Regions from separate parts of the Bradyrhizobium sp. USDA 4452 genome, predicted to be linked through region 2. Evidence: riboswitches for the same ligand, from Rfam matches in the RefSeq annotation. Region 2 holds a riboswitch; each other region holds the start of a gene.
What was found. A riboswitch is a leader RNA that binds a small molecule or an ion and turns the genes downstream of it on or off. The one in region 2 is predicted to bind cobalamin.
Positions count from the first base shown of each region.

Region 1 (9,892 bases), 2.7 Mb from region 2:
GCCGCCGCGTCGTGTTCTTCTGCGCCTTCGGCGAGCGTTCCGCGATGGCCGTTGCCGCCGCGAAGAAGGCGGGGCTGGCAAACACCGCCCATATCGAGGGCGGCATCGACGCCTGGAAAAAGGCCGGCGGGCGGGTGGTGACGGGTTAGATCACTCTCCGTCATTGCGAGGAGCGAAGCGACGAAGCAATCCATGCCTCAGCAAGCGGAAGGATGGATTGCTTCGCTACGCTCGCAATGACGACGGTAGGCCTATCGCGTCACCCGCTGCAATTCTTCCGTCAACCGATCCAGCGCATCGGCGAGCATCACGCCGCCGCACACGGTGAGCCGCTCCGGCAGCACGATGCGCTTGCTCTCCGGATAGAACCGCTCCAGCGCCGGATGCAGCAGGAAGGCGCGGCCGTCATCCTCGGCGCGATCGCCGGCCTCCGACACCAGGATAAGGTCCGGCCGCAATTTCACGATCGCCTCCAGCGAGGCAAATCCGCCCGCGTCGAGCCCGAGTTCGCCGGCCGCGTTAGTCAGGCCGGTTGCCGCCAGCAGCGAGCTGATGAGGCTCCTGTCGCCCGACACGAAGCCGCGGCGCTCTAGCGGCAACACGCGATAATGATGGGCGCTCGCCACCGTCCGCGCCCGCGCGATCGCCGCATCGAGGCGCGCGATCTCGGCCTGCGCCCGATCGGGATGCTGCACCACATCGCCCATCGCACGGATCTGGTCCTTCACTTCGTCCAGCGTGCGCGGCACCGTGAATTCGACCAGGTGCAACCCCTGCGCCTTCAAGAGGTCGCGCGTCGCGCGCTTGTCGAACAGGCTGACCACGACGACGTCGGGCTTGAGCAGCAGCACATCCTCGGCCTCGCCGGACAGGCGCGGATAGCTTTTTGCTTTCTCGGCCGCCCAGGATTGCCAGGTATCGCGCGGAAAAGCGGCTGAGGCCGAGGATCTGGTCCGGATCGGCCAGAGACAGCACGAGCTGGTCGCTGCAGACATTCATCGAGACGATGCGCGGTCCGCCAGCGGAGGCGGCAGCGCACGACATCGACCACACCGCGACAACGGCTACGAGGCGCCACATCCGCATCACACGTCCGCCCACGGCACGATGACGGCCTCGCGCTGGAATTCGGCACGATACGCGCTGATCCGGAACACGCTGGCCAGCACGCTCTCCGACAACGCCTCAGCGGGTGCGCCATGTGCCGCGAGCCGCCCCTCCGCCAGCACCAGCACGTGATTAGCAAAGCGCGCGGCGAGCCCGAGATCATGCGTCACCACGATGACCAGCACGCCGGTGTCGGCGACATTGCGCAGCTTCTGCATCACATCGATCTGGTGGCGCGGGTCGAGCGAGGCGGTCGGCTCGTCGGCGAGGATCACCGGCGCCTCCACCGCCAGCACCCGGGCCAGCGCGACGCGGCTGCGCTCGCCGCCGGACAGCTCGGTGACGCGGCGATCGCTGAATGCAGTGACATCGACGGCCTGCATCGCCCGCAGCACCGCCTCGATATCCTTCGGCGACAGCCGCGCCGGATCGGTCGCGCCATGCGGATAGCGGCCGAGCGCCACGATATCGCGCGCCGGCAACGGCCAATGCACCATGTGCCCCTGCGGCAGATAGGCGAAGCGCTTGGCGCGCTCGCGCAGCGGCAGCGAGGCCAGTGTGTCACCGTCGATCTTGATGTCGCCATCGGATGGAATGAGCCCGGCCAGCGCGCGCAGCAGCGTGGTCTTGCCGGCACCGTTCGGGCCGACCAGCGCGACCAGATGGCCCGCTTCCAGCGACAGCGAGACGTCGTGCAGCACCTTGCGGCTACCGAGCGAGGCGTTGAGCGCGGTGGCGGAGAGCAGCGTCATGCCACGCCTCCGCCGAGCGCGCGGCGTTCGCGCATGATCAGATACAGGAAGAACGGCACGCCGATGATCGAGGTCAGCACGCCGACCTTGATGTCCGAAGTCGAGGGGATGATGCGCACCGCGATATCGGCGGCGAGCAGCAGCGCCGAGCCGCTGAGCGCGCTCGGCACCAGCAGCCGCGCCGGATCATGACCGATGACGGGACGCATCAAATGGGGAGCAACGAGACCGATGAAGCCGATCGTGCCTGTCACGGCGACCGCGCCTCCGACACCAAGCGCAACGCCGGTGATGACGAGGAGCCGGAGCCGGGCGACATCGACGCCGAGACTTTGCGCGGCCTCCTCGCCGAGCGTCAGCGTGCGGAAGGCGCTCGCCTGGCTGAGCAGGACGGCGGCGCCCGCGATGATGAAGGGCAGCGCCAGCGCCACGTGCTGGAAGCTGCGGTCCTCCAGCGAGCCGAGCAGCCAGAATGCGATCTCGAGCACCACGAACGGATTGCTCGAGAGGTTCATCACCAGCGCCGTCGCAGCTCCTGCAAAGCTCGAGATCGCGAGCCCCGCCAGGATCAGGATCAACAGCCCGGCATTGCGGCCGGCGATCGCGAGCAGCGCGAACACCGAACCGAACGCCGCGATGATCGCCACCACCGGCAGCGCATAGGACCGGACATCGGCGAGGCCCAGAGCGATCACCAGAACCGCACCGAATGCCGCCGATTGCGGCGCGCCGAACAGCGACGGCGAAGCCAGCGGATTGCGCAGCAGGCCCTGCAGCGCCGCGCCCGATAGCCCGAGAATGCCGCCGATCGCGAACGCCAGGATGGTGCGCGGCAGCCGGATCTCGCGCACGATCACCTGCGCCACGTCGCTGCCGCCGCCGAACAGCGCCTCGATCACCGCAAGCGGCGACACCCGCACCGGCCCGATACCGAGCGAGAGCACGCACAGCAGGACCACCAGCGCGAACAGCGCCGCGGTGGCGCCCCACCGGCGCCGCGCCGCGACCTCGGCCGCCAAGGCAAAATCCTGCACGCTCATTGGATCCATGCTCTTACAGCGATCGCCGTGGCAGGCAAGCGACACCCGACAAAAACCGTGGCCGCGCGGCCATTGTCCGACATTCGCCGGGTTGACTTTGCTGCCCGGCCGAACCCTAGATGAACATGACGGTTCTTTCATGTGATGAAAAGGGAATGCGGTGCGGGGAAACTTCCCCAACGCCGCGGCTGCCCCCGCAACTGTATGCGGTGAATCCTTCGTCAAATGCCACTGGGAAACTCGGTCCTGGGAAGGCGGCGAAGGGTAACGACCCGCGAGCCAGGAGACCTGCCGTCAGCCGTGGTCACACGTGAAGATGCCGGTCGGGGAGTACAGGCATGAGCTTCACCTGATGCGAGAGCGCAACGGTGAGACTGGTTCGCGGTGACGTACCACTGACGTTACCGAGGTCTCGCCTAGATGTTCTCCAACGCTTTCTCCCGGCGCCGCCGCGCGCTTCTGCTCGCACTGGCGATGATCGTACCGACAATCGTTCTCTCGACCGCACGGGCGCAGCAGGCCCCCTCGCCCGATCAGCTGCCGGCCGTCGAAATCACCAAGCCGGGCGACCAGAATGTCACGCGCGCCAAGCCGGCCGCTGATGAAGCACCGGCGCCGCGCCGCCCGGCGCCGGGTACCGTGCAAGGCAACAATGTCGGCAGCGGAGCCGGATCGAACACGACGGCGACGGCCACCGGAACGGGTGGAACGGGTGGCGGCCGCCAGTTCGCCGGCATTGTCGGATCGTCCTCGACCGTGATCACCGCCGACGACATCGCGCATTCGCCGCGACAGTCGCTGCCCGAGATTCTCGCGCAGGTGCCCGGCGTGCAGCTGCAATCGCTCTATGGCGGCCCGAACGGCGCCAAGACCGCGGTCGACCTGCGCGGCTTCGGCGCATTCGCCTCTGACAACACACTGTTCCTGCTCAATGGCCGCCGCCTCAACGACGTCGACAAGGCCGGCTTCGACCTCACGACGATCCCGCTCGATTCGATCGCGCGGATCGAGATCACACGCGGCAACAGCGGCGCGGTGCTGTATGGCGACAACGCGGTCGGCGGCGTGGTCAACATCATCACCAAGACCGGCGCCGGCGGTCCACCGGCCACGATCAGGGCCGAAGGCGGCTTCGGCGCGTTCAACACCCGCATGGCCGCGGTCTCCACGGCGCTCAATGCGGGTCCGTGGTCGACCTCGTTCTACGGCAACGGCATCAAGTCAGACGGCTACCGCGTCAACAACGCGCTCGACCAGCGCAACGCCGTCGGCAACGTCAACTACACGACGTCAGATCTCACCGCCTTCCTCACCGTCACCGGCAGCGACCAGAAGCTCGGCCTGCCCGGCGGACGGCTGGTCGATCCGTCGATCGGCGTCAACGAGCTGCTGACCGATCGCCGCGGCGCGGCGACGCCGTTCGACTATGCCAACCAGCAGACTGCCAGCGTCACGGCCGGTTTCACCAAGACGCTGATCAACGGCGTCGACCTCATCGTCGACGGCGGCTGGCGGCAACGCGAGACGCAGAGCGGCTTCTTCGGCACCGTGCCGACCATCAGCTTCGCCTCGACCTACAATGACGCCGCGCTCGACACCTGGTCGCTCACGCCGCGCCTCAGCGTCAAGACTATGATGCTGGGGATGCCGTCCACGATCCTGACCGGCATCGACTATTACGATTCGACGTTCCGCGAGGCGCGCGGCGCCTATCAAGGCGTCGAGCCCTTCCACGTCTACAATATCGAGCAGCAGAGCGTGGCCGGCTACTGGCAGCATACGCTGGGTCTGCTGCCGACCACCGATTTCTCCTACGGTGCGCGCGTACAAAACACGAGCGTCTCGGCGCGCGACCGCTACGATCCGAACGCGCCGTTTGCCTTCGACACGCAAGCAGCGCCGCTCGACAGCAACGAGACCCAATATGCACTGCATGTCGGCGCCGAGCATCGCTTCACCGACGCCTTCTCGGTATTCGGCCGCGCCGCGCGCGCCTTCCGCACGCCCGATGTCGACGAGCGAGTCGCATCGGGTCCGGCGTTCGACCCGCTGACTTTCGCCCCGATCCCGCAGAATTTTCAGCTCAAGACCCAGACGTCGCAGGACGTCGAGGGCGGCTTCCGCGTCAAGACCAACCTGTTTCAGGTGCAGACCAGCGTCTATCTGATGGATCTCGAGAACGAGATCCATTTCAACCCGGTGCTGTTCTACAACACCAACCTCGACCCCACCCGCCGCTACGGCTCAGAAACCAGCGCCTCGCTCAAGGTCAGCGACAGCGTCACCCTGCGCGGCGGCATGGCAATCACCCGCGCCGTGTTCCGCGAAGGCATCTGGGCCGGCAACGACGTGCCGCTGGTGTCGCGCACCACCGGGAATCTCGGCGTGACCTGGAATATCTGGCAGAACTATCTGGTGTTCGACGCCACGGTGCGGGCCTGGAGCTCGCGCATCATGGACAACGACCAAGCCAATACCCAGAGCCGGATTCCCGGCAACGCCACTGCCGATGTCAAGCTCAGCGGACAGGTTGACCGCTTCTTCTGGTCGGTCAGCGTGAACAACCTGTTCAACGCGCTCTACTACGACTACGCCGTTGCGAGCTCGTTCACGGCCGGCCGCTTTTCGGCCTATCCGCTGCCCGGCCGCACCTACATGGTCAAGGCAGGCGCGACGTTCTAGGGCAATGATTGGCGCAGCGGAGCGGCCCGGCCGCGCCATCTCCTCACGTTACAAGCCGCGGGGAACTGGAGTAGAATTCCGGCAGATAGTTTGACCCGCGCAGGGGAAACGCATGGCCAAGGCCGGAAGGACGAGCAGGGGCAGCACAGGGAGCAACGACAAGACCGACGACAAGTCGAAAAAGCCTCCGCCGCCCGCAGCGCCGCAAGACGACGACTATTATGAGGATGGCGACATCGCCACGCCGAAGCTCGATCGCTACGGCAATGACGACGAGCCCTTGTAGGACACGGCAACATCTATCACCGTCGTCCCGGCCTGGTGCGCAATTGCGCACGGGAGCCGGGACCACGTGTTGAGGGATCGCGCAAGAAATCCTCGCTTTCGATCTCCTTGATACTCGCGCGGTCGAGCAGATGCGCACCAAACCCGCCGCGGGCCAGCGACGCGGCGATCGGCGGCGACGCCAGCAGTAGTGCGGTGGTCATCGCGAGCGGCACGGCACTGAGCCAGTCCAGCCGCATCGGCGTCAATTCCTCGCTGCTTCCTCGATAGAGACCTTCACCGGTGGCGATGCGGCCGCATTCCCGGATCAGGTCGCGCCGGGTGCCGTCGCGCGATGCGCTGCCGAGCAGCGCCTGCATGGCGAGATGCGTCCGCACCCCGGCGCGGCCATCGGGCAGCAGCGTCGGCGTCTCGCCGAGCGAGACACGCAGCAACAGATCGACCAGATCGGTGCCGGACTGGTGCGCGTTCATGGGCTCGACCAGCCGCGGATTGCAATCGATCAACAGCGGCGTCGTGCTGTCGAGCGGCATGATGACGTCGACCGAGAGCGCGCCGTGCCAGTTGAGATGCGCACCGATGGTCTCGAGCACAGCGCGGATCGCCGGCCGGCTGACGCTCTCCTTGATCGCCTCGCCGCCGCCGACTCCGGCCGTGATCTGCCGGTAGGCGTGGAAGCCGATCAGCGTGCCGCGGCAGAACACCGACTGCGCCTTCTCGACCGTGCCGGTGATGAGATCCTGCGCCAGCACCTCGCCGGCAAAGTCGCCAGCGGATTCGAGGTCGTAGAGCGCGCGGTTGAGATCGCCGGCGTCGCGCACGAACCAGATGCCGCGGCTCGCGGTGCCGACCGATGTCTTGACCACGGACGGAAACCGCACCGCCTCGCGCAACTGGTCGGCCGAATTCACGATCCGGGTCGGCGGCTGAGGCAGCCCGAGCTGGTCGAGCAGCCGGCTGAAGCCTGCCTTGCTGTGCACCGCGCGATAGCTGTCGAAATCCGGCAGCGCGAGGCCGGCATGGGATGTCAGCCGCGGCGCGGCGCGAGCGAACAGAAACCCCTGCTCATGAGTCGGCAGCAACACATCGAAATGCCGCGACGCCAGCAGGCGCTCGACGAAGCCGAGGAAGCCGGCCGGATCCGACCGCAGCGGCGGACAATGGTGGTACTTGCGGACGAAGCGGGAATAGCGCGCCAGGCACCAGCGTGAGGGGTCGCAAACCTCGACGTGATGGCCGGCCAACCCCAGCACCGTGATCGCCTCGCGGCCGGAGGTGCTGGAGCCCTCTGACACAAGCACCTTGAGCTGCTTTTTGGGATCGATCATGACCGATCATCACCGCAAGACCGCACTTTGTCGCCGCCTTTAATGCCGCATGTGTCGATCCGGCACGCCCGCGCCGGGGGCAGCCATGCGCCCGCGTTCATGGACAATTAGCGCCCAGCCTCTATTTTCTGCCGGCCCTGCCGGGCTTTGGAAAAAGTGGGTTGTCACGGACATGGTCGACATTCTGGCCGCACCGCAGCAAGCTAAAGCCGACAGCGCGCTACGCACGCTGACGGGGATTTCGGTCGCCCATTGGGTCAGCCATTTCCATATCTTCGTGCTGCCGATGCTGTTCCCGTTCCTCAAGCAGCAGCTCGGCGTCGGCTATGTCGAGCTCGGTTTCGCGCTGACGGTGTTTGCGGTGGTCTCGGGCCTCACCCAGGCGCCGATCGGCTACCTCGCCGACCATATCGGCGCCCGCTCGATCCTGCTGATCGGGCTGACCATCGGCGGGTGCGCGCTGATCGGGCTCGGCCTGCATCTGAGCTATACGTCGCTGATCGTCTGTGCCGTGGCGCTCGGCCTTGCCAACAGCGTCTATCATCCGGCCGACTACGCCATCCTCTCGGCCCATATGGACGAGGCGCGGATGGGCCGCGCCTTCTCGATCCACACCTTTGCCGGCTTCCTCGGCGGCGCGGTGGCGCCTGCGATCGTGGCAGCCCTCGTCGCCTCGATCGGTGGCCTCGGCGCGCTGATCGTCTCCGGCGCGGTCGGACCGCTGGTGGCACTGTTCCTGATCGTGCTCGGGATTCCCGATGCCGGCGCCAACAAGAACAAGCCGAAGGACGACGCGGCGCCGAAGGTCGGCGTGATCACCCCGGCGCTGATGATGCTGACTGTCTTCTTCACGCTGCTCAGCCTGTCGACCTCGGGCATCAACAATTTCGGCGTGGTCGCATTGATGGGCGGCTATGGCGCGTCGTTCTCGACCGCCAACATCGCGCTGACCGCGACCCTCGGCGCAAGCGCCGCGGGCGTGCTCGCCGGCGGCTATCTCGCCGACTGGACCCATCGCCACAGCCAAGTCGCTGCGGGCTGCTTCGCCGTCAATGCCGTGCTGGTCGTGCTGGTCGCACTGGTGAACCTGCCGCCCGTGGCGCTCACGCTTACGATGGGGCTTGCCGGATTCCTCGGCGGCGTGATCGCGCCGTCCCGCGACATGATGGTGCGCAACGCCGCCCCGCCCGGCGCCGCGGGCCGCGCCTTCGGCATCGTCTCCACCGGGTTCAACTTCGGCGGCATCGTGAGTCCGCTGCTGTTCGGCTGGATCATGGATCAGCACATGCCGCGTTGGGTGTTCGGCGCCTCCGCGGTCTTCATGGTGTTGACCGTGCTGCTCGCGCTGGTCACCGAGCGCAAGCCGAAGGCCGCTGAGCTTGCGATCCACGCGCAACCCCGTTAGGCGATCACTCTAACCGCGCAGCTACTGTCGGCAAAAGGCGCGATTCACCGGCCCCAGAATGCGGGCGTCGTCTTGAACCGGCGCCAACTCTTGCGCAGCGTTTTCGCCACCGCGATCTGATCGCGAGCCAACCAGCCGGCCATCGCGCCGATGCCCAAATGCAGCGCAGGCTGGTCGTCCTGCGCGATGGTGTGGAGCAGCACGCGCGTGCTGCCGATGTCGCACACCCGCCCGAGGCTGTTCTGCAGCCCGGCAAGCCGCTTCACGTAGCGCTTCGCCGGCGCGTGGGCGGCGTAAAGCGGCAGGAAGAACTCCGCCGCATAGCGTAACTTCTTGAGGTTGATCCTGAGATTATGCTGGGCGTGGATATCGAGCCGCCGGAAGCCCGCACCCCGCTTCAATGTCTTGCGATGCAATCGCTCCAGGATCCTGTCGGCGAGCACCGGTATCGGTTGCGACAGGACAGCCAGTGCTTCGCTGTCGATCTCGTTGCGCCAGCTACGGCGTTCCGCCAGATGCCCCAGCGAGAGCAGGAAGCGGCTGCAGCGGGGATCCGCCAGAACGCTGTGCAAGGTACCGTAGCTCGACTTCTGGCGCTGCTCGACCGCCTTGCGGAGGCCGTCCAGGTCGATATCCGGAACCGCGCTGACCAGGCGGGTGATCGTCGTTCCGGCGAAGACGTCCCAGTCGCGGGCCTGACCGAGTTGCCGCATCAGCCATTTTGCTTCGCTGTTGATCGCCAGAAATGCCGGGGATGGAATGTCGCGCCGGAACAACGCACAGATCGTCCGCAAGCGCCGCAACGCCACGCGCATCTGGTGCACGCCTTCGGGGTCCGATCCCTGCTCGGCCACCGCATGATTTTTCAGCAGATGATGCCAGCAGGAGCCCACCAACAATGCGATGACGTCGTCGACCACGAGGTCCGCGGTGATGCCCGACAATTCGGCCTTCGCGGCCGATGGCGCGACGTCGAACGCCAGCGCATAGCCGCGCTCCGCCTTGCTGCGCGTGCCGATCTGCAGCGGCGCTGCGTCGAGCAACTGCGTTCCAAGATCGAACAGGACGCCGGCATTGCCTCTCTTCAGTTCAAGCTCCATTTCCGACAGCACCTCCTGGCGCGCATCGGCCTCGATGGTCCCCTCGTCGAAGGCGACTTCAACCGATGCATCGGGCAGATCGAGCTGCCGCGCGTGCCGGCGAACTTTTGTCGCGAACACCGGCACCAGCACATCGTTGCTCAGCGCCGCCACGGGATCGCCGATCTCGTCGGCGGGGAACCGCGCCAGATCA
Region 1 is NZ_JBSSGK010000001.1:3,908,049-3,917,940, forward strand. Features, by position in the region: gene ACVISU_RS18865 (MBL fold metallo-hydrolase) at 1-149, shown strand, start outside; partial or broken gene ACVISU_RS18870 (ABC transporter substrate-binding protein) at 252-1,080, opposite strand; gene ACVISU_RS18875 (ABC transporter ATP-binding protein) at 1,086-1,859, opposite strand; gene ACVISU_RS18880 (FecCD family ABC transporter permease) at 1,856-2,899, opposite strand; cobalamin riboswitch at 3,012-3,209, shown strand; gene ACVISU_RS18885 (TonB-dependent receptor) at 3,320-5,581, shown strand; gene ACVISU_RS18890 (hypothetical protein) at 5,694-5,867, shown strand; gene ACVISU_RS18895 (hypothetical protein) at 5,884-7,194, opposite strand; gene ACVISU_RS18900 (MFS transporter) at 7,367-8,599, shown strand; gene ACVISU_RS18905 (CYTH and CHAD domain-containing protein) at 8,644-9,892, opposite strand, start outside.
Region 1: linked by a shared signal. The riboswitch ahead of ACVISU_RS18885 (TonB-dependent receptor) and the one ahead of ACVISU_RS06030 (DUF1636 family protein) in region 2 are both predicted to bind cobalamin.

Region 2 (9,892 bases):
GTTGCGCTGCGCCTCAGTTTCCGAATCCGGGTCCAGCAAGCCGAACTCGGCGAGCCCGCCGATCAGAGCCGGATAACCCTCATCGTCGACGCCGCGGATCTGGAGATTGGCGCGACTGGTCAGATCGATCAGGCCGTTGCCGTATCGCGCCGCTAGCTCGGCGATCCCCGCCGCCTGCGCGGCATCCAGCCGTCCGCCGCGCGGACGGATGCGCACCACGAGGCCATCGCCCGACTGCATCGGCCGGAGCGCGCCGGGACACCAGCCCTTGATCGCGATCGCGCTCATGAGGCCTCCTGCAGCGCCGCCGCAATCGAATTGCGCCGCGTCTGCCACAGCGAGGCGTCATGCAACCGGGTGAAGCAGGTTTCGATCGCAGCCAGTGCCGCCGGGTTCTCGCACGCCATGAAAGCGCGAACGTCGTCATTGCCGAGCGTCGCGTCGTAATAGAGGTCGAACAGATGCGGCGGCACCGCGCCTGCAAGATGCGCGAACGCCGCCATATGTTCCAGCGTCGCCGCTATCTCGGCGGCACCGCGGAAGCCATGGCGCATCATGCCGGCGATCCATGCGGGATTGGCTGCGCGCGTCCGCACCACCCGAGAGATTTCCTCGGTCAATGAACGGGCATGGGGCTGATCCGGCCGCGTCGCATCGAGGTGATAGAGCGACGGGGCCTTTGCGCCGAGCCGCCGCGCCGCAGCGGCGATGCCGGCCTCGTGCGCGGCATAGTCCGCCGCCAGCAGCAGATCGGTCTCCGGCAAATCCTGGGTATGGACGAAGCTGTCGGCAGCAGCGAGCCGCGTCTCGATGCCGGCACGATCGAGCCGGATCTCGCCATCGGATGCAATGGCCCACGACGATGCCGACAGCCAGGCTTCACCGGCCGCCTCGCGTGCCTCCTGTGTGAAAACGTCAGGGACAGCCGCGATGCCGGCGCCATAGTGTCCCGGGCGAGGACCGAACACGCGCGAGATGCGCTGCCGGTAAGGATTCTCGTCCGCCTCATCGCTGCGTTCGGCCAACGCCTCGGTCGCCGCTTCGAACAGCTGCGCGAGCCCCGAGAAAACGTCGCGGAACAGCCCCGACACCCGCAGCGTCACGTCGATGCGCGGCCGGCCGAGCTCCGCCGGCGCGATGATGTCGTAGCCCGACACCCGGCCCGATCCATGATCCCAGCGCGGCGCGATCCCGGCGAGATGCAAGGCCATCGCAAAATCCTCGCCAGCGGTACGCATCGTCGAGGAGCCCCAGAGGTCGACGACGAGCCCTTTCGGCCAGTCACCTTGGTCCTGCAAATGGCGGCGCAGCAGTTCCTCGGCGAGCTTGACGCCTTGCGCATGTGCCGACGGCGTCGGCACCGCGCGCGGATCGACCGCAAACAGGTTGCGACCGGTCGGCAGCACGTCGCTGCGCCCGCGATAGGGCGAACCCGACGGCCCCGGCGCAACACGCCGCCCCGCGAGCGCATCGCGCAGCGCCGCCCGCTCCGCCTCGCCGCAAGCGCCCTGCCCGAACACATGCAGGCCGTCGCCGAACTGGCTCTCCTTGAGATCGCAGACGAAGCGATCAATCTGCGGAATCGCCTCGGCCGCGGAGACTGATGCCGCGAGACCGAGATCGTCCTCCAGTCCGGCGATGCGGGCTTCCTCGCGGATCGCGGCAATCAGGCGCTGCCGCCGCGCCGGATCGAGACCGTCCGCCGTCGAATATTCATCGAGCAAACGTTCAAGATTGCGCAAGCCGTCCGGCATCGTGGCCGGTGCCAGCGGCGGCGGCAGATGGCCGATCGTCACGGCACCGATCCGGCGCTTGGCCTGCGCGGCTTCGCCGGGATCGTTGACGATGAAGGGATAGATGACGGGCAGATCGCCGATCAGCGCATCCGGCCAGCATGCGGACGACAGCGCAACCGACTTGCCGGGCAGCCATTCCAGCGTGCCATGCGCGCCCATGTGGACGACGGCATCGATGCCCTGCCGCCTGAGCCACAGATGGAACGCGACATAGGCGTGGCGAGGCGTGCGCGACAGATCGTGGTAGTCGGCGTCGCGCTGACCGACGTCACCGCGCTCCGGCTGAACCGCGATGATCGACTTGCCGCTCCGGATCGCCGCGAAATGAAATGCGCCGTCGCGGCAATCGGGATCATCTTCCGGTGCACCCCACGCGCGCGCAAGATCGTCCTGGAGCGGCTGCGGGAGGTTCGAGATCGTCGCACGATACTCGGCCACGTCCCATGTCAGCTTCCGGTGCAGCAGCATGCCACCCAGCGACTCCACCGGCTCAAGATCAAAGCCCGCGGCCGCGAGATCGGCCAGCAACGCCTCGATCGAGGCCAGCGCATCAAGGCCGACGGCGTGCGCGATCTGATGCGGACGGCCCGGATAGTTCGAGAGCACGAGCGCAAGCTGCTTCTCCTGCACCGGTTTGCCGGCAAGTCGGTGCCAGGCTGCCACGCGCCCGACAACCGCCGCGACGCGCTCAGCATCCGGGCGATGCGCAAGATGGGCGAACTGCAGATCGGGATCGCGCTCGCCAGGCGACTTGAAACTGACGACCCCCGCGAACAGGCGGCCGTCAACCTCGGGCAGCACCACGTGCATTGCGAGATCGCCGGGCGACAGGCCGCGCAGCGACAAGGTCCAGTCCTCGCGCCGCGCCGTCGACAGCGCGACCTGGAACACCGGACAGGATGCAGCGTCGAACGGCGTCGTGCCATCGTCACCGGCCGCGGAGAACGCGGTCGCATTGACGACAGCGGTCGGTGGGCATTGCGCGAACTGTGCCCGTAGCCAATCGGCCACCCCCGCCGCCTTCAACGAAGTAACGAACACCCCATGGGCATCAAAGCCCTTTCCGCGCAACGCCTCGATCAGCGCATCGATCGGCGCCGTGTCGCCGGCCGCGAGATAGGAGCGATAGAAGGTTACCAGCACTCGCGGCCGGCGATCCGGTGCCGGCAGGGCCGCAACGACACCGCGCCGGGAATCATAGACCCCGATTTCGGGAAGATCGATCACGCCGACAACCGGTCCCGCATAAAGTCCGGACGCCAGCGCCAGTTGCGCGATCACGGCCTGCGCGGCCACCGGGCCACCCTTGTCGCACAGCAGCTTCAGGCGGCGCAGCGTCGACACCGGCAAGGTCGAGAATTCATCGAGCCGCGGATCGTCGCGGCCATCCGCCGGCAGCACGACCAGGGCGATGCCGCGCTCCTTCGCCAGCCGATGCACCGCGGCCAGTCCATATGACCAGTAAGGCTCGCCACCTATCAGCCGCACCAGGATGCCGCGTGCCTGCGACAGCGTGCGCTCGATATAGGTATCGACCGACAGCGGATGGCGCAGCTCGGCGAGATTTGCGAGCCGTAGCGACGGCAGCGCGGCGCGGCCCCGCCGCCAGCCGGCCGCGAACGCGGCGAGATCGCTGTCGGAAAACGACAAAACCACGAGATCGGCCGGATCCTGGCCGAGGTCCCTTGGCGTCGCGGTCTCCTCAAGGCCGCGGCTCTCGCGGAAGACGACGTGCATCAGACACCTAGTCGCGCCCTGATCGCGGCTTCATCGATATCGCCGTGTTCGCCGATCACGACGAGCTTCGACTGTCGCGCCCGCACGCCCCACGGCATGTCGAACTGATGTCTCACCCGCTCGCCGACCGATTGCACCAATAGCCGCATCGGCTTGCCCTCGACCGCGATATAGCCCTTGGCGCGCAGCACGTTCTGCTCGCGCGCCAGCCCCTTGATCGAGGCGACCAGCGCATCGACATCAACGATCTCCGGAAGATCGATCACCACGGAATTGAAATCGTCGTGCTCGTGTTCCTCTTCGCCGTCGTGATGCGATGGCCGCGACGCGAGATCGTTCTCCGCCGCGGCCTCAAGGCCCAGGATCACGCGGGCATCGATGGCGCCGTCGACGACGGGCAACATCGGCACCTCGCGCGGCATCTCGGCAGCTATCACCGCCTTCGCAGCGCTGATCCCCTCCGCTCCCGCAAGATCGGCCTTGGTCAGCAATACAATATCGGCACAGGCGATCTGGTCCTCGAACACCTCCGATAGCGGCGTTTCGTGGTCGAGATTGTCATCGGCCGCGCGCTGCGCATCCACCGCAACGGGATCAGGCGCAAAGCGGCCGGCGGCAACGGCCTCCGCATCAGCCAGCGCGATCACGCCGTCGACGGTGATGCGCGAGCGGATCTCGGGCCAGTCGAACGCCTTGAGCAGCGGCTTCGGCAGCGCGAGGCCGGACGTCTCGATCACAATGTGATCGGGCCGCACGGGGCGTGCGAGCAACTGCTCCATCGCCGGGATGAAATCGTCGGCGACGGTGCAGCAGATGCAGCCATTGGCGAGCTCGACGATGTTCTCGGTCGGGCAATTGGCGTCGGCGCACGACTTCAGGATCTCGCCGTCGACGCCTTCGCTGCCGAATTCGTTCACCAGCACCGCAAGCTTCTTGCCGTTTGCATTGCGGATCAGATGCTGGATCAGCGTCGTCTTGCCGGACCCGAGAAAGCCGGTCACCACGGTGACCGGAACCTTGGTGAGCGTGGTCATTCGGCGGCCTCCGGCACGACGGGAAGAGGTGGAATTCGGGCAAGCGATTGCTTGCGGAAGATTTCGGGACGGCTGCGCCACGGCACGATGCCGTCAGGCGCCGACGCATAGGCAGAGGCGCCGGCGATCACATCCTTGGCATTGGCTTCGGACAGGCGGCCGTAGACATAGGACCACCGCCCCGGCGCGCTGAGCGCGACCGAGCAGCCCTGGCTGCAAGCCGACAGGCATTCGACGGGAACCAGGTTGACGTCATCGGGCACGCCGGCCTCGACGAGGGCGGCATGCAGGCGCGCACCGGGCGCGAGTTCACCTTCGGCCAGCGTCTGGCCCGCGCGGCAGGTGATACAGACATGAAGTGTAACGCTCATCGCCCTTCCTGGATTGACTGCGGGAAGCGATGAGGCACACGAACCTGACGTGAACAGATTCGTTCCCCGTCGCGGAACACCCCGTCCGCCGGTCTCAAACACACTGCGTCGGCAGGTCTCCCGGCTTGCGGAGCAGGATTTCTCCCTTGATACCCACCTTCCCGACTCCATCAGGGAATCAGTGGCTTGGGCATCTCTCCGGTCACGGTCGCGGGGGCGGCTGCGCTTTGGGCAAACCTTGCGGTCTGAGCCCTATCGCATTCCCTCTTCGCCTGTCGTAGGACAGGAACCAACGCGGGGTCACCATTCGGCCTAGCCTCGCACTTGTCAAGCCGAAGGAACGTGATGATTTCTGATGGAGATGACGCTGAGGACGGCGCCGTCGGCACCGACCCTGCACTGCATGCGCGCCATGCGGCCAAGATGGCGAAAAAGAAGGTCGCCCGCGACAAGATCATGGCGACCAAGAGCGGTGAAAAGGGCCTGATCATCGTTCATACCGGCGCCGGCAAAGGAAAATCCTCCTCCGCCTTCGGCATGATCGTGCGCTGCGTGGCGCATGGCTTCCCCTGCGCCGTGGTGCAATTCATCAAGGGCGCCTGGGATACCGGCGAGCGCCGTTTGCTCACCGGGCATTTCGGCGACCTCTGTCAATTCCACGCGATGGGCGAAGGTTTTACCTGGGAGACGCAGGATCGCGCCCGCGACATCGCGGCAGCGCAGGCCGGCTGGGAAAAAGCCAAGCAGCTGATCGCAGACCCGAGCCTGCGCATGGTCGTACTCGACGAAATCAACATCGCGCTGCGCTACGATTATCTTGATATCGCCGATGTCGTCGACTTCCTGACCTCGTCGAAGCCGCCGATGACGCATGTCGTGCTCACCGGGCGCAACGCCAAGGACGAATTGATCGAGATCGCCGACCTCGTCACCGAGATGACGCTGGTCAAGCACCCGTTCCGCTCCGGCATCAAGGCCCAGCCGGGCGTCGAGTTCTGAAGCGATAATCGATCATGGCGCGCGCATTGATGATCCAGGGAGCCGGTTCGGACGTGGGCAAGTCGCTCATCGTCGCCGGCCTCGCGCGCGCAGCCAAACGGCGCGGCCTGCGCGTGCTGCCATTCAAGCCGCAGAACATGTCGAACAATGCTGCCGTGACCGTCGACGGCGGCGAGATCGGGCGCGCGCAGGCGTTGCAGGCGCTCGCTGCCGGCGTCGAGCCGCACACCGACATGAACCCGGTGCTGCTCAAGCCGGAAACCGATGTCGGCGCGCAGGTCATCGTGCACGGCAAGCGGATCGCGACCGCCCGCGCGCGCGATTATGCCGCCATGAAACCGTCGCTGATGGGCGCGGTGCTGGAGAGTTTTGAGCGCCTGAAGGCGCGCGCCGACCTCGTGCTGGTCGAGGGCGCCGGCAGCCCCGCCGAGGTCAATCTGCGCAAGTCCGATATCGCCAATATGGGCTTTGCGCGCCGGGCAGATGTGCCCGTGGTCTTGGTCGGCGACATCGACCGCGGCGGCGTGATCGCGCAACTCGTCGGCATCCAGGCGGTGATCGATCCCGATGATGCCGCAATGATCCAGGGCTTTGCCATCAACAAATTCCGCGGCGATCCGACCTTGTTCGACGACGGCTACCGCCTGATCGAAGCCCGCACCGGATGGCGCGGCTTCGGCGTGCTGCCCTGGTTCGCGCGCGCCGGCGAGCTCCCGGCCGAAGATGCGCTCGGGCTCGGCGAGGCGCGCAGGCCCGGCCAATGCAAGATCGCGTTTCTGGCGCTGTCGCGGATCGCCAATTTCGACGACCTCGATCCGCTGAAACTCGAGCCCGGTGTCGATCTCGTGATGGTGCGGCCCGGCGAAGCCATTCCGGGCGACGCACGCCTCGTCATCCTGCCCGGCTCGAAATCGACCCGCGGCGATCTTGCTTTCCTGCGCGCGCAGGGCTGGGACATCGATCTCTTGGCGCATCATCGCCGCGGCGGCCATGTCCTTGGCCTGTGCGGCGGATACCAGATGCTTGGGCAAAGCGTCGCCGACCCTGAAGGAATCGAAGGCCCGGCCGGCGAAACACGGGGGCTCGGGCTGCTCGACGTCACCACCACCATGTCCGAACAGAAGACGCTGACCCGCGTCAGCGCGGTGCATGCGGCGACCGGTCAGCCGATCAGCGCCTACGAGATCCACATCGGGCGCACCGATGGTCCGGATCGCGTGCGGCCCTTCTCGATGCTCGACGGCGCGCCGGAAGGCGCCATGTCGCGTGACGAGCGTGTTCACGGCAGCTATCTGCACGGCCTGTTCACCTCGGACGCCTTCCGAAAGGCATTTCTTGCGCAGCTCGATATCCCCGCGGCGGATCAGCCGTACGGTGCCAGAGTCGGGAGCGCACTCGACGCACTGGCCGAGCACATCGAGACTCATCTCCACGTCGACGGCCTGCTCGCGCTGGCGCGCTAGCGCCGAATGAAATCAGCTCGAACAGCGACAGCGCTGTGCTCCCTCTCCCGTTCTTCAGAGGACGTCTGCCTGATTTCGGAATATTGGAGCAATATCCGTGAGTTGCCCCAAGTCGCCTGGTCGAATCCCGGCCGCTGCCGGCTACTGTGCATGGGGTTGTTTTCGATATTTTGGCAACGTCCTCCCCGGAAGTGACCGCACGCGGGGCGAGTTGCCGCCAAGTTCGCCGCTAGACCGAAGACAGCACCGCGGAAAGGCGCGACCATTCGGTCTCATTGCCAGGCAGACCGAGGCGCAGCCATCCTGGCTTCTGGCGGAACACCCGCGACCAGATCAGCCCACGCGCAAGTCGCTCCTGCGCAGCCAGCGCATCGCCGACGTTATAGAGGCGAAACAGCGGCGTGCCGCCGAGTAGCGTCCACCCCTTCGATCGCGCCGCCATATCGAGCCTGACACAGTCGTCCGCCAGCCGCGCAATCGTCGCAATTGCCCAGTCGCGATCGAGCAAGGCCCGTCGCCCGATCGCAATCGCCGAACCCGAGACCGGCCACGGTCCCGCCATCGCCGCAAGCGCGGCGATATCCGGCTCGCTGCCGACGGCGAAGCCGAGCCGCAAGCCGGCAAGTCCGTAGAACTTGCCGAATGAACGCAGGATCAGGAGGCCTGGCTGTCCTGCTTCTGGCGCAAGCGAGATGCCGGGTACCGCGTCCGCAAAACTCTCGTCGATGACGAGCCGGCCAACGCGCGGCAGCAGCGCGAGCAGTTCGTGCCGATCATGTTGTCTGCCATCCGGATTGTTCGGATTGACTACGACGGCAAGCTCAGCCCCTGCAAGCGCGGCAAGATCGGACACTTCGGTCACGTCCCAACCGGCGGCCGATAACATCCCGGCATACTCATTGTAGGTCGGCGCAAGAATCCGCGCTCGTCCGCGCGGCGCCAGATGCGGCAGCAATTGAATGGCGGCCTGCGCACCGCCCACCGCCACGATCGGCGCGTCGGTGCCGCAGGCCTTGCGCGCCGCGGCGTGCAGCGACTCGACCTCGGATTGCGACGGCAACGCGCTCCATTGCCGCAGCTCGACATCGACGAAGGGATAAGGCACCCGATTGATGCCGGTCGACAGGTCGATCCAGTCTTCCGCGGCGCCGCCGAAGCGCTGCTGGGCGACATGGAGATTTCCGCCGTGCTCACGCATGCGCCGCTCCTTCACGCCAGCGCCAGCGCCACGAACGCCGCGGCCAGCAGCATCATGGCGTAACGATAGAGTTTCCGCCCAGCGAGGATGTCGGCGGCGGCCGGATCGCGCGCGCCCTCGTTGAGCCAGGGCTCATCGGCGATGTGACCATGATAGATGCGGGGCCCGCTGAGCCGCACGCCGAGCGCGCCGGCCATCGCGGCTTCCGGCCATCCGGCATTCGGCGAACGATGGCGCCGCGCATCGCGCAACATGCACGACCAGGCCTGAGGGCGCTTCGGGGCAAGCAGCACGAACAGAACACCCGTCAGCCGCGCCGGAATGAGATTGGCGAGATCGTCGATCCGGGCAGCGGCCCAGCCGAACGCCTCGTGCCGCTCCGTGCGATGGCCGATCATCGAGTCCAGCGTGTTGACCGCCTTGTAGCCGAGAATTCCCGGCAGGCCGAACACCGCGCCCCAGAACACCGGCGCCACGATGCCGTCGGATGCGTTCTCGGCGAGGCTCTCGATGCTCGCGCGCGCGATACCGGCGTCATCGAGCGTTGCCGGGTCACGTCCGACAATCTGCGCGACCGCCGCACGCGCGGCCGCGACGTCGCCAGAGACGAGCGGATGAGCCACTGCCGCAACATGATCATGCAGCGAGCGCAGCGCAACCAGCGGCCACGCGAGCACACCGACAAGGACGAGGCGAATCCATCCGGATGGCAGCAATGACTGCACGGCCCAACCGACCGTCGTCGCGAGCGCGATCACAAGGATGGCAGCCGCAATACCGGCGATACGCCGAAGCGCCGGCGGATCGACGGCCCGGTTCCAGGCGGTATCGACGAGATGGATCAGCCAGCCGAGCCAGGTCACGGGATGGCCGACGCGGGCAAACAGCCAAGCCGGCCAGCCGATCAAGGCGTCCACAGCCATCGCCACCGCCATCGCTCCCGCAAAACCCACGCACCTCTCCTCACTACGATCCTCTGATGCGCAAGACATCGGCGGAGTGCAAGCCCTCCGTGGCTGATTTCGGCTTTGTCTTTTGCCGCGATTGGTGGTTAGAGCGTTTTTGAGGCGAAACGGACACCGGTTCGCAACGGGAGACCACATGGCCGTCATTCTGATCACCGGCGGAGCCCGCTCCGGAAAGAGCCGCCGCGCCGAATTGCGCGCGTGCAGCTTTCCAGGTCACCCGGTCTACGTTGCGACCGCCGAGGCGCTCGACACAGAGATGGATGAGCGCATCGCCAAGCATCGCGCACGGCGCGGCAGCGCCTGGATCGAACGCGAGGTGCCGCTGG
Region 2 is NZ_JBSSGK010000001.1:1,210,540-1,220,431, forward strand. Features, by position in the region: gene cobG (precorrin-3B synthase) at 1-288, opposite strand, end outside; gene cobN (cobaltochelatase subunit CobN) at 285-3,533, opposite strand; gene cobW (cobalamin biosynthesis protein CobW) at 3,533-4,567, opposite strand; gene ACVISU_RS06030 (DUF1636 family protein) at 4,564-4,938, opposite strand; cobalamin riboswitch at 5,032-5,247, opposite strand; gene cobO (cob(I)yrinic acid a,c-diamide adenosyltransferase) at 5,284-5,937, shown strand; gene ACVISU_RS06040 (cobyric acid synthase) at 5,952-7,400, shown strand; gene cobD (threonine-phosphate decarboxylase CobD) at 7,630-8,598, opposite strand; gene cbiB (adenosylcobinamide-phosphate synthase CbiB) at 8,610-9,551, opposite strand; gene cobU (bifunctional adenosylcobinamide kinase/adenosylcobinamide-phosphate guanylyltransferase) at 9,700-9,892, shown strand, end outside.

Region 3 (9,892 bases), 4.4 Mb from region 2:
AGCCGATCACGATCCCGCTGACCGAGACGATGGTGCCGACCGCGGACAGCAGCCAAACCACGACGTCGCGCGCCGGCGCGATGCGCAGCAGCAGCGGAAAGTCCATGCTGTGCAGCGCGTTGAACAGCCAGCGATAGGACCGGCGGCTGTCGTCGCTGCGCTCGAGGATTTCGGCGGTGACGGGCGAGACATGCAGCCAGGTGTAGGCGGGATCGTCGAGGCCGATCCGCAACACGGGAAACTCGCGCATCTGATGCAGACTGTACCAATAGGCGTCCGGCTGCTCCAGCTGTTGCGCCGATATCATCGCAACTCCCGGCATTGCGCGTCGGGCAGCTGCGATGATCTCGTCACGCGAGAGCGTCACGGGTGCGCCGGTCGCGGGATCGGCGAGGCTGCGGCGGCCGCCGCCGGCGTCGAGTACCATCAGCCGGCGCCCGCCGATCCAGACGAAGCGCGCCTCCACCGCCGATACCTGTGGCGGCGACGGCAAGCTAGCGGCGATATCGGGCGTGTCGTGGCCGCTGTAGCCGACCGCGATCTCGCGCGTGAGGCCGCGGCCGGAGAACGCGCCGCCGGGATTGAGCGACAGCCAGCCGCTGAACATCCAGGTCAAGACGAAGGTGCCACCGACGAGGCCGGCGATATGATGCCAGGCCATCCAGCCACGATAGGGCGAGACGGCGCCGTCAGCGTAGCGGCGCGCCAGCCGCAGGCGGAGAATACCGATCCAGAAGCCGGTGACCGCGACGACCAGACACACCCCCGAGATCCACAGTACCACGTCCCGCCACAGCGGGCCATCCTTGCGCAGCACGGTCGGATAGATCCAGTGCGGGATCGATCCGAGCCAGTTCCAGACACGTTCCCGCCGAGTGGTGTCGAGCGCGATCTCGCCGCCGCGCGAGGAGACGTAAAGCTCGGTGCCGTCGGCGTCGCCGAGGCCGATCAGATAGAGCGGCCGCAGCGGATCGAAGCGCGCGGTGACCGACCATTGATCGCGCGTCACCGTATCGAGCAGTTGCGGCTGCACCGCATGCGGGTGATGCCGGGCGACAGCAAGAGCCTGATCCGGCGTGATGCCGTCGATCAGGCGGCCGTCGATTGCAGAAATGGTGACGGCGGCTCCCTTCCAGCCGGTCACGCGATAGACCGGAATGTCGTCCATCATCGAGAGCCGGAGATCGCGCGGATAGCGCTCCATGCCCGCGATCGCCATCGCGCGATCGGGAGCGACCTGCACCTTGCCCCACGAAAGGACGGGGAGCGCGGACAGGCGCTCGCTGTCGGTGAGGCGCGGAAACGCCACGTACATCATGACGAGGCCGGAGACGAACCACATCGCGAACAACAGACACGTCGCAATGCCGATCCAGCGATGGACGACATAGAGCGATCGCCGCGCGCGCCGGATCAGAGCCTTGCGCATGATCAGAACTTCACGTTGACGGAGAGTTCGGCGGTACGCGGCATGCCGAGCAGCCACTGCCCGGTCCCGTTCGAGGTCACCGCGTAGGCCTTGTCGAACGGATTGTAGACGCGGAACGCGACCGTGGTGCGGTCGTCGGGCTTCCATTTGATGCCGCCATTGACCACATTGTACCCCGGCCGCAGCTGGGTGTTGGCGAGATCGGAGTACATCGCACCGACGATCTGCACGCCGCCATAGACCGACCAGTTGGGCGCGAAGTCCCAGGTCAGCCAGACGTTCGCGACCTGCTGCGGCACGTTGACCGGGACATTGCCGTTGTAGCTGACGATCTTGCCGCCGACCACCTGGCTGTTGTTGTCGTATCGCGCACGCAACAGCGCAAGATTGGCGTCGACGCGCCAGCCATCGTTCAGCGCGAGCCCGACCGATCCTTCGACGCCCCGGGATGATTGCTGGCCGATCTGCAGCGCGACGCCTGCGGTGGGATTGCTGGGATCGGGAATCGTGAGCCCGGTCTTGACGATCTCGTAAGCAGCCAGCGTCCACTCGCCGCGGCCGCCCCAGAACGATTGCTTGACCCCGACCTCGGTCTGCTTGCCGGTCGCGAGCTGGAAGGTTTTCTGCGAGACCGGCAGCGAGATCAGATTGCCGACCGGATCGACGCCGACCGCATACTGGCCATAGTACGCGAGATTCTTGATCGGCTCGTAAACCAACCCGGTGCGCCAGCTGGTGCCCGACAGCGAAACACCAAAGCTGTTCCCTGGCGTCCTGTAGTCGGTTCGATCGATATCGGGACGATCATATCTGACGCCGGTGACCAGCGACAATTGATCGGTCAGCGACAGCCGATCTTCGGCGAACAAGGCGTATTGATTGACGATCGAGTTGAAGCCGGGCGCAGTCGCAGACGACGTCGCGAAGAATGAGCCGGGATCGAAGACGTAAGGATTGACCGACGATGCGCCGCCATAGGGCGAGTTGTTGGTGTGGGTGAAGTCGATCCGGTTGACGTCGAACCCGGCGACGAACTGGTTCGCGAGCCCGAACACATGACCGCTGAAGGTCGCATCCATCCGGTTGCCGACCTGCTTCTGGTCGTGAAATATCTCGATATAGTTGGAGCGATCGATCAGCTGGGTCTTCGGATTCCAGGTGTAGTTCTCGATGTCGCGCCAGTGTCGCTCGCTGGTCAGATAATACAGCGTGTTATTGACCTTGATGCCGTCGGCAACGTCCCACTCGGTCTTGAACTGGGTCCAGCTGTCCTGGTAGCGGATCGCGCTGTCCAACGCGTTGTAGTTCTTGAAGCGCAGTGCGTCCTGGATCGATCCGCCAACCAGCGGCGTGCCGAAATAGCGCGACGGGCTGCGGTCGCCGTAATCCTCCGACAGTGTGAAGGCGAGATTGTCCGAGGCCTGCACCCGCACGGCGGCGGAGACCACTGCATTCGAGGTCTTGTTGCGATCGACCCAGCCGTCCGACATGTTGCCGGTGGCGTTGATGCGATAGGACACATTGGGATTGATCGGGCCGGTGCTGTCCACCGACAGCCGTCGCGTCATGTTGCTGTCGAGCGAGACCTCGGCCTCGTTAGCGGGCGTACCCTGCGGCTTCTTCGGAACGACGTTGATGACGCCGCCGATCGCGCCTTCGCCGTACAGCACCGAGGCCGGGCCTCGCAGCACCTCGATGCGCTGCGTCGACCAGGTGTCGTAGGGGAACGTCAGGGTGCCGGAGCCGATATAAAAGCGGGTACCGTCATACAGCGTCATCACCGAATTGCTGCCGGCAAAGCCGCGGGTGCTGAACGACAGGCCGCCATTGCCCGGCGCCGGCGTGGCGATGAACCCGGCCGCATTCTGGGTGACGGCATCGAGCACATTATGCTGGCCGCGTTCGGCGATGGTCTGCGCCGTGATGATCTCGACGCTGGCCGGCGTCTGCAGCGGCGTCAGATTGAGACGACTGCCGGTGCCGCCCTGCGTAGTGGCGTTGAGCGTCGGCGGCGCTGATCCCGACGCGCCTGAGGCTGCGGCACGCGGCGCGGCTGCTATTGCCGCCGCCGTTGCAGGTCTGGCGCGTGCCCGCGACAACGACGCCGAGTTGCGGCTTCGCGCCATGGGCTTAGGCTTTCCGGACGTCGAGGGTGCGATCTCAATCGGATCGAGCGTGGTGGGCGGAGGTGTCTGTGCTCCGGCTTCAGCCGGCAGCAGCAGCGATAGCAGGGAGCAAACGAGACCGAGGCGCCATTTCCGCGCAGCGGGAGAGGACGGAGACATGAAAGGACTCGCGGTAACGTGGCACGTCACCGCGAACGTGGACTGGCGCATTGCCGAAAAGGCAGTGCTCCGATCCCACCAGGACGCCCCCGCCCGATGTGCTCGCGTGTGACCACGACTGACGGCAGGTCTCCTGGCTCACGGGTCATCGCCTGTCGACGCCTTCCCGGGCCGATGGCCCAGTGGCAGATTGACGAAAGGCTCGCCGTTTACAGTTGCGGGGACAGCTGCGGCATTGGGGTTACCCTCGCACCGCATTCCCTTTTGATCCCCGAAGGGAACCGTCGCCAAAAACGATAGGTGCTGACGGCAGAGCTGTCAATTCGATGCGATTGTCGCACACATGCTTTGCGGGATCGTGCTGCGGCGATGACACGTCTGCGGATGGCGTGACGAAGTGATCCGTCATCCTTGAGGAGCCGCGTAGCGCGTCTCAGGATGACGGGAAACGCATCACTCAGCTTCGACGCAGCCCTGCATCACCTCGTCGATCTCGGCGCGCGACAGCGCGCCCAGCTCGGCGATGAACACGATTCGCGTGCGCGGCACGCCGGGTGCCGGCACGCCGCCGGCAGCCAACGTCGCGCGGCCGCCGGCGAGCTGAAATACCGTCAGCCGCCCGGGCTGCTCCACCGTCTCGAACAATCCTTTCGCCCGCGCCAGCTTCGGCGCCAGTCTGCCGATCGCATGCTGCAGGCGCGGCAGCGCTACCTTCCGCTCCGAGCTCCAACTCAGCGTCTCAAACCGATCGGACACCGGCCGTCGCGGCGCGGTCTCGCGCGGCACCGGCACATGATCGAGATCAACCGGAAACAGCAGCGCGGCCGGAACCTCGCCATGCAGCGCATCGACGATCGCCGCCGCCGGTCGCACCGCGCGCACCGCATCGCGGATCGCATCACAAGCGGCGGCATCGGCGAGATCGACCTTGCTCAGCGCCACCACGTCGGCAGCCCGCAACTGCGACCGCAGCAGCGCATCGTCCAGCGCGGCGACCGGCTGCGTCGCGTCGACCACGCACAGCACGGTCTCCAGCGGCGCCTCCTTCCAGATCACCGGATCCATCAGGTTGCGCACGATGTCGGCGGGATCGGCGATCCCGCTGGTCTCGATCACGATGAATTCGGGACGCGGATCGCGCCGCAGCAGCGTTGCGAGCGTGCGCAGCAGATCGCCTTCCAGCGTGCAGCAGATGCAACCATTGCTCAGGCTGACCACGCCGTCGCTGGCGCCGGCGATCAGTTCCGCGTCGATATTGATCGCGCCGAAGTCGTTTACCACCGCGGCGATGCGCCGCCCTTGCGCATGCGCCAGCAGATGGTTGACGACCGTGGTCTTGCCCGCCCCGAGAAAACCCGCGACCAGCAGGATCGGGACCGGCACGTTAGCCTCCGACAACGGGTCGGCGTACCGGACGGCCAGGCCGTGCCGCGACGTCGAGGACGCCATCATTGATCAGCGGCTGGCCGCTGACCACGAGGTGCCGCACGCCTTCCGCCGGGCGATTCATCGCCGAGAAGGTCGCACGGTCGCTCAGCGTCTCGAAGTCGAACACCACGACGTCGGCGTCCGCGCCCGCCTGCAGCCTGCCCTTGGCGCGCATCGCCGGCGTGCTCGCAGAGAGAATCTCGGCCGGGATCAGCGCGCATTTGCGGATGCCCTCGAGCAGGGACACCTTCCTGCGCTCGCGCACCCATTCGCGGATGAAGCGGGTAAAGCAGCCGGCCGAACGCGGATGCGAAGTCGCATCCTCGGGCAGCGGCCAGGCGTCGCCGGTGTAGGGGCGGCCATCCGACAGTGTCCACGGCATCGCGTCGGACGCGATCGCGCCGCCCGGATACAGCACCGCCATGTCGAGCAGGTCGCGATGGTGCTGATTGTTCTCGATATCGAGCACATGCCACAGCACCAGCGTCGAGGGCTCCGCGGCCTGCGCCGCCAGCAGTTCCTCGCGGCTGCCGAAGCGATGACCGTCAGTCACGCGCTGCACCGAATCATAGCCGAGGCCGTTGCGTTCCTCGAATTTCGGATCGCTGAAGAAGGTCGCCGCCAGCACGGTCGATCCGGTGCCGTAGGGATAGGCCTCGACCGTGATCGGCAGCCCCTGCGCCTGCGCCTTGGCGATCAGCGCTACGCAGCGCTCGATATCGGTCTTGCTCGACGAGTTGAAATGGCAGATGTGCATATGCGCGCCGGTGGCGCCGGCATAGCCGATCAGGCGGATATAGGCTTCGGCCGCGCTCTCGGGATCGATGCGCGACATGTAGGCGACGTGGGTGAAGGTCGGCACCGCATGATCAGCCGCGAGCTGGCACACCGCGGTCAATTCCTGCACGCCGGCGCCCGGCGCATAGGCGTTGAGAATGCCGATGCCGATGCCGCCCTCGTTCAGTCCGTTGGCAAGGCGCGCGAGGATGCCGCCGACCTCGCCTTCGGTCGCCACGTTCTCGATCCAGCGGCGATCGCGCATCGCTGCGCCGAACGATTCCAGCGAGCTTTCCGCATTCGAGCCGGTCATCGCGCCGATCCGCGCGAACGCCCAGTTGGCCGCCGCGCCGTAGTTCAGCACCCGTCCCTTTTCGGCCTGCCGCTTGTACCAGGACCCCACCGGCAGCACGCCGGCCTCCAGATCGAGCGACGTCGTCACCCCGTCGAACGCCTGCATGCGATCGGCCGGAATAGTCTGGCCATGCGCGTGCAGATCGATGAAGCCTGGCGCCACCACGAGCCCGGTGGCGTCGATCTGCCGCTCCGCGCCGCCGAGCCCCGTGCCGACCGCGGCGATCTTGCCGTCGACGACAGCGACGTCGCCGATCGCATCCATCCCGCTGGCCGGATCCACTACCCGGCCGCCGCTGATCACCAAACCACCCATCTCGCCACTCCCCGCATTCCGAATCCGACCGGTCTCTTGTCGGGCACAGAGAAGCGCATCGCACTGATCGCAGCAACCGGGCAACGGTTGTGGCGACATGCTCTGGCGGAATATCCCCCGCGCCGTGGCGGCGATTGCAGAGAGCCTCTCCCTACCTCCCGGTTGCGCGCCGCGGCGGCAGCCCCCATGGCGGCATCTATGCCTGGGAATTCGAGAAGCGCGGGCGCCCAATCAAGGTCCGCGTCGACGGACAATTGGTGTTCAACAGCGCCGCGCTGCGGATCAAGGCGGCGCTGGCCGGGCTTGGGCTCGCCTATGTCGCCGAGGATCAGGTGCAGGCGCAACTGGCCAAGGGCCAGTTGGTCCAGGTGCTCGACGACTGGTGCGCGCCGTTTCCCGGCTATCACCTCTATTACCCGAGCCGCCGGCAATCCTCGCCGGCCTTCGCGCTGCTGGTCAACGCGCTACGTTATCGGGGATAGGAGAGCCGACGCGGCGGCGATCGCCGCCGGGATTCAGTACACGGATATTTGCGCTCCGATCGGGCGGCAAGCCTCTGGGAACGCAACCAACACCGCCTACGTTATTGGATGTATAATCGTGCGGGCTTGGCGGGCTGTCGCCTCCGCTGCCGCCCCACCGCACTATCCGGACCAGCACATGTTGAAGAGCAAGTTCGCCATCATTCTCGCCGCCGGCCTGACGCTCGCGCCGGCCCAGCTTCTCGCGCAGAGCACGGGAGGCTCCGCGCCGCCGCCGAGGCCCGGCGACCGCGCCGCGTCGTCCAACGGCATTGGCGGTACCGCACTTCCGGCCCAGACCGGCCAACGCTATGCACCGTCCTCCGGCGGCAATTTCAGCGCGGCGCCGGCCGCTCCCGGCGGTACGACCGGCAATGCCGGCAACGCCAACAACGTCAACAACGCGCAGGGACGCTGAGGCGCGGCACGCTTGCAGCAGCCGTCGACGCCGGGCCCATGCAATCGGCGTTGGCGTGGCCGAGCCACCGTTGATCCCGTTGATGCCCCGCGTCAGATCGCGCCGACCGGCTCCGCGGCCGGTTGATCCGGTTCAGCCTCGGCGGTCACGAATTTGAGCCCGTAGGTCTTGCCGCGGCGCCAGACCACCTCGCAAGGGTAGCGCTTGGCATGGTCGGCGAGCAGCGTCAGCGCAAGGCGGTCCTTCACATCGAACTCGACCTCGGTGGTGATCTTGGCGCCACCGGGCGAGATGTCGACCACAGCGCAGGCGTTCTCTGTCGCGCCGTCATCGACGGTGATCCACGCCGCACGATTGTTGAGCTGGCGCCGCGGTTCGCGACTGATCTTGATCCGTGCTCCATTGCTCGCCATCGTCGTCGTCCTTGAAGACATTGGTCATTGAAAAGACATTGGAGGCCGCGCAGGTCGATCGACGCGCCCGGCACACAACCGCACGGGCCACAATGCCGTTGCCGCCGTAAAGTCCGGCTTAGCGCGATCGCTTGAACTTTACCGGAATCTTGACGCGGCTTTTAGCAAACGAGGATTCTGCAATTCCATCAGCGGGATACCGGCCGCCCCGGCAGCCGTCGGCTTGACACGGGGACCGCATAATTGGTGAAGTAGCCGTCGTGGCCCTGGCCGCGTCCCTGCAACAAGAGCGCTTCAAGCCGCCTCTGTCTTTCGGAAACGCCCCATGCTGATCCCTCTCGCCGACGTGCCGCGCTGGTATGCCGAACGCAAGCCCGCAGACGCGATCGCCGTCAGTCACGGCGCGGATACGCTGACCTGGCGTGAGCTCGAGCAGCGCGCCAATGCGCGGGCGCGCGCCTTCGCCGCCAAGGGCGTCAAGCCCGGCGACTTCGTCGCGATCGGGCTGCCCAACAGCAACGCGTTCTTCGAGACCACGTTCGCGGTGTGGAAATGCGGCGCGACGCCGACCTCGCTCTCGTGGCGGCTGCCGCGCGGCGAGGCTGCGGCCGTGCTCGAGATCCTGAAACCGTCGCTGGTGGTCGGCGGTGAGGCAGACTGGAATGCGCCGAACTCGCTGCCGGTGAATTTCGTGCCGGAGGGATTTTCCGAAGAACCGCTCGACGCACCCGTTGCGCGCTACTGGAAGGCGATGACCAGCGGCGGCTCGACCGGGCGGCCGAAGGTGATCCTCGATCACAACCCCGCCGTGATCGAAACCACGGCGCCGCTGATGCTCGGGATTCCGTTTGAGGCTTCGCTGCTGAACCCGGGCCCGCTCTATCACAACGCGCCGTTCATCCTGTCGCACGCGGCGCTGTTCGGCGGCGGACGGCTGACCGGCATGGTGAAGTTCGACGCCGAGGAGACGCTGCGGCTGATCGAGCGCGAGCGCGTGCAATGGGTCAACTTCGTGCCGACCATGATGCACCGGATCTGGGCGCTGCCCGAGGAGGTGCGCAAGCGCTACGACGTCTCCAGCCTGCAAATCGTGTTTCACATGGCGGCTCCCATGCCGCCCTGGCTGAAGGAGAAGTGGATCGAATGGCTCGGGCCGGAGCGGGTCTGGGAGCTCTATGGCGGCACCGAGCGGCAGGGCGCCTGCGTGATTTCGGGCGTCGAATGGATGGCGCACAAGGGCTCCGTCGGCAGGATCGGCGAGACCGCGAAGCTGCGCATCATCGGCGAGGACGGCAACGACGTCGCGCCAGGCGAGACCGGCGAAATCTATTTCCTGCCCAATGACGGGGCGGGCTCGACCTATCACTATCTCGGCGCGACACCGAAGCGACGCCCCGACGGCTGGGAATCGCTCGGCGATATCGGCCGGCTCGACGAGGAAGGCTATCTCTATCTCGGCGACCGGCTCGCCGACATGGTGCTGCGCGGCGGCGCCAACATCTATCCGGCCGAGGTCGAGGCCGCCGTCAGCGAGCATCCCGAGGTGCGCTCCTGTGTCGTGGTAGGCCTGCCCGATCCGGAATTCGGCCAGCGCGTGCATGCGATCCTCGAACTCGCCGAGACCGCGGATGCGCAAGCGATCGCCGACGGCATGGGCGACTTCCTGAAAGACCGGCTCAGCCGCTACAAGCATCCGGAAAGTTTCGAGCGCGTCGGCACCGCGCCGCGCGATGATTCCGGAAAAGTCCGCCGCACCATGCTGCGCGATGAGCGCGCAGCATGGATCAAGGACAACCGCGCCTTCCGCATCATGCCGGCGCGCGCGGCAAGAAGCGAATAAGTTCATTCTGTCTTGCGAGGGGCAGGTCTGCACGCCAGATGAGCTGTGCAGGCCGCCGCGCAAGGTATATCATTCCATCTTCCCTGCCGGCAGAACCTCGGATTACCTTGA
Region 3 is NZ_JBSSGK010000001.1:5,561,658-5,571,549, reverse strand. Features, by position in the region: gene ACVISU_RS26590 (PepSY domain-containing protein) at 1-1,429, opposite strand, end outside; gene ACVISU_RS26585 (TonB-dependent receptor) at 1,432-3,714, opposite strand; cobalamin riboswitch at 3,821-4,015, opposite strand; gene ACVISU_RS26580 (CobW family GTP-binding protein) at 4,168-5,097, opposite strand; gene ACVISU_RS26575 (amidohydrolase family protein) at 5,099-6,589, opposite strand; partial or broken gene ACVISU_RS26570 (LysR substrate-binding domain-containing protein) at 6,775-7,071, shown strand; gene ACVISU_RS26565 (hypothetical protein) at 7,250-7,528, shown strand; gene ACVISU_RS26560 (PilZ domain-containing protein) at 7,621-7,941, opposite strand; gene ACVISU_RS26555 (AMP-binding protein) at 8,267-9,781, shown strand.
Region 3: linked by a shared signal. The riboswitch ahead of ACVISU_RS26585 (TonB-dependent receptor) and the one ahead of ACVISU_RS06030 (DUF1636 family protein) in region 2 are both predicted to bind cobalamin.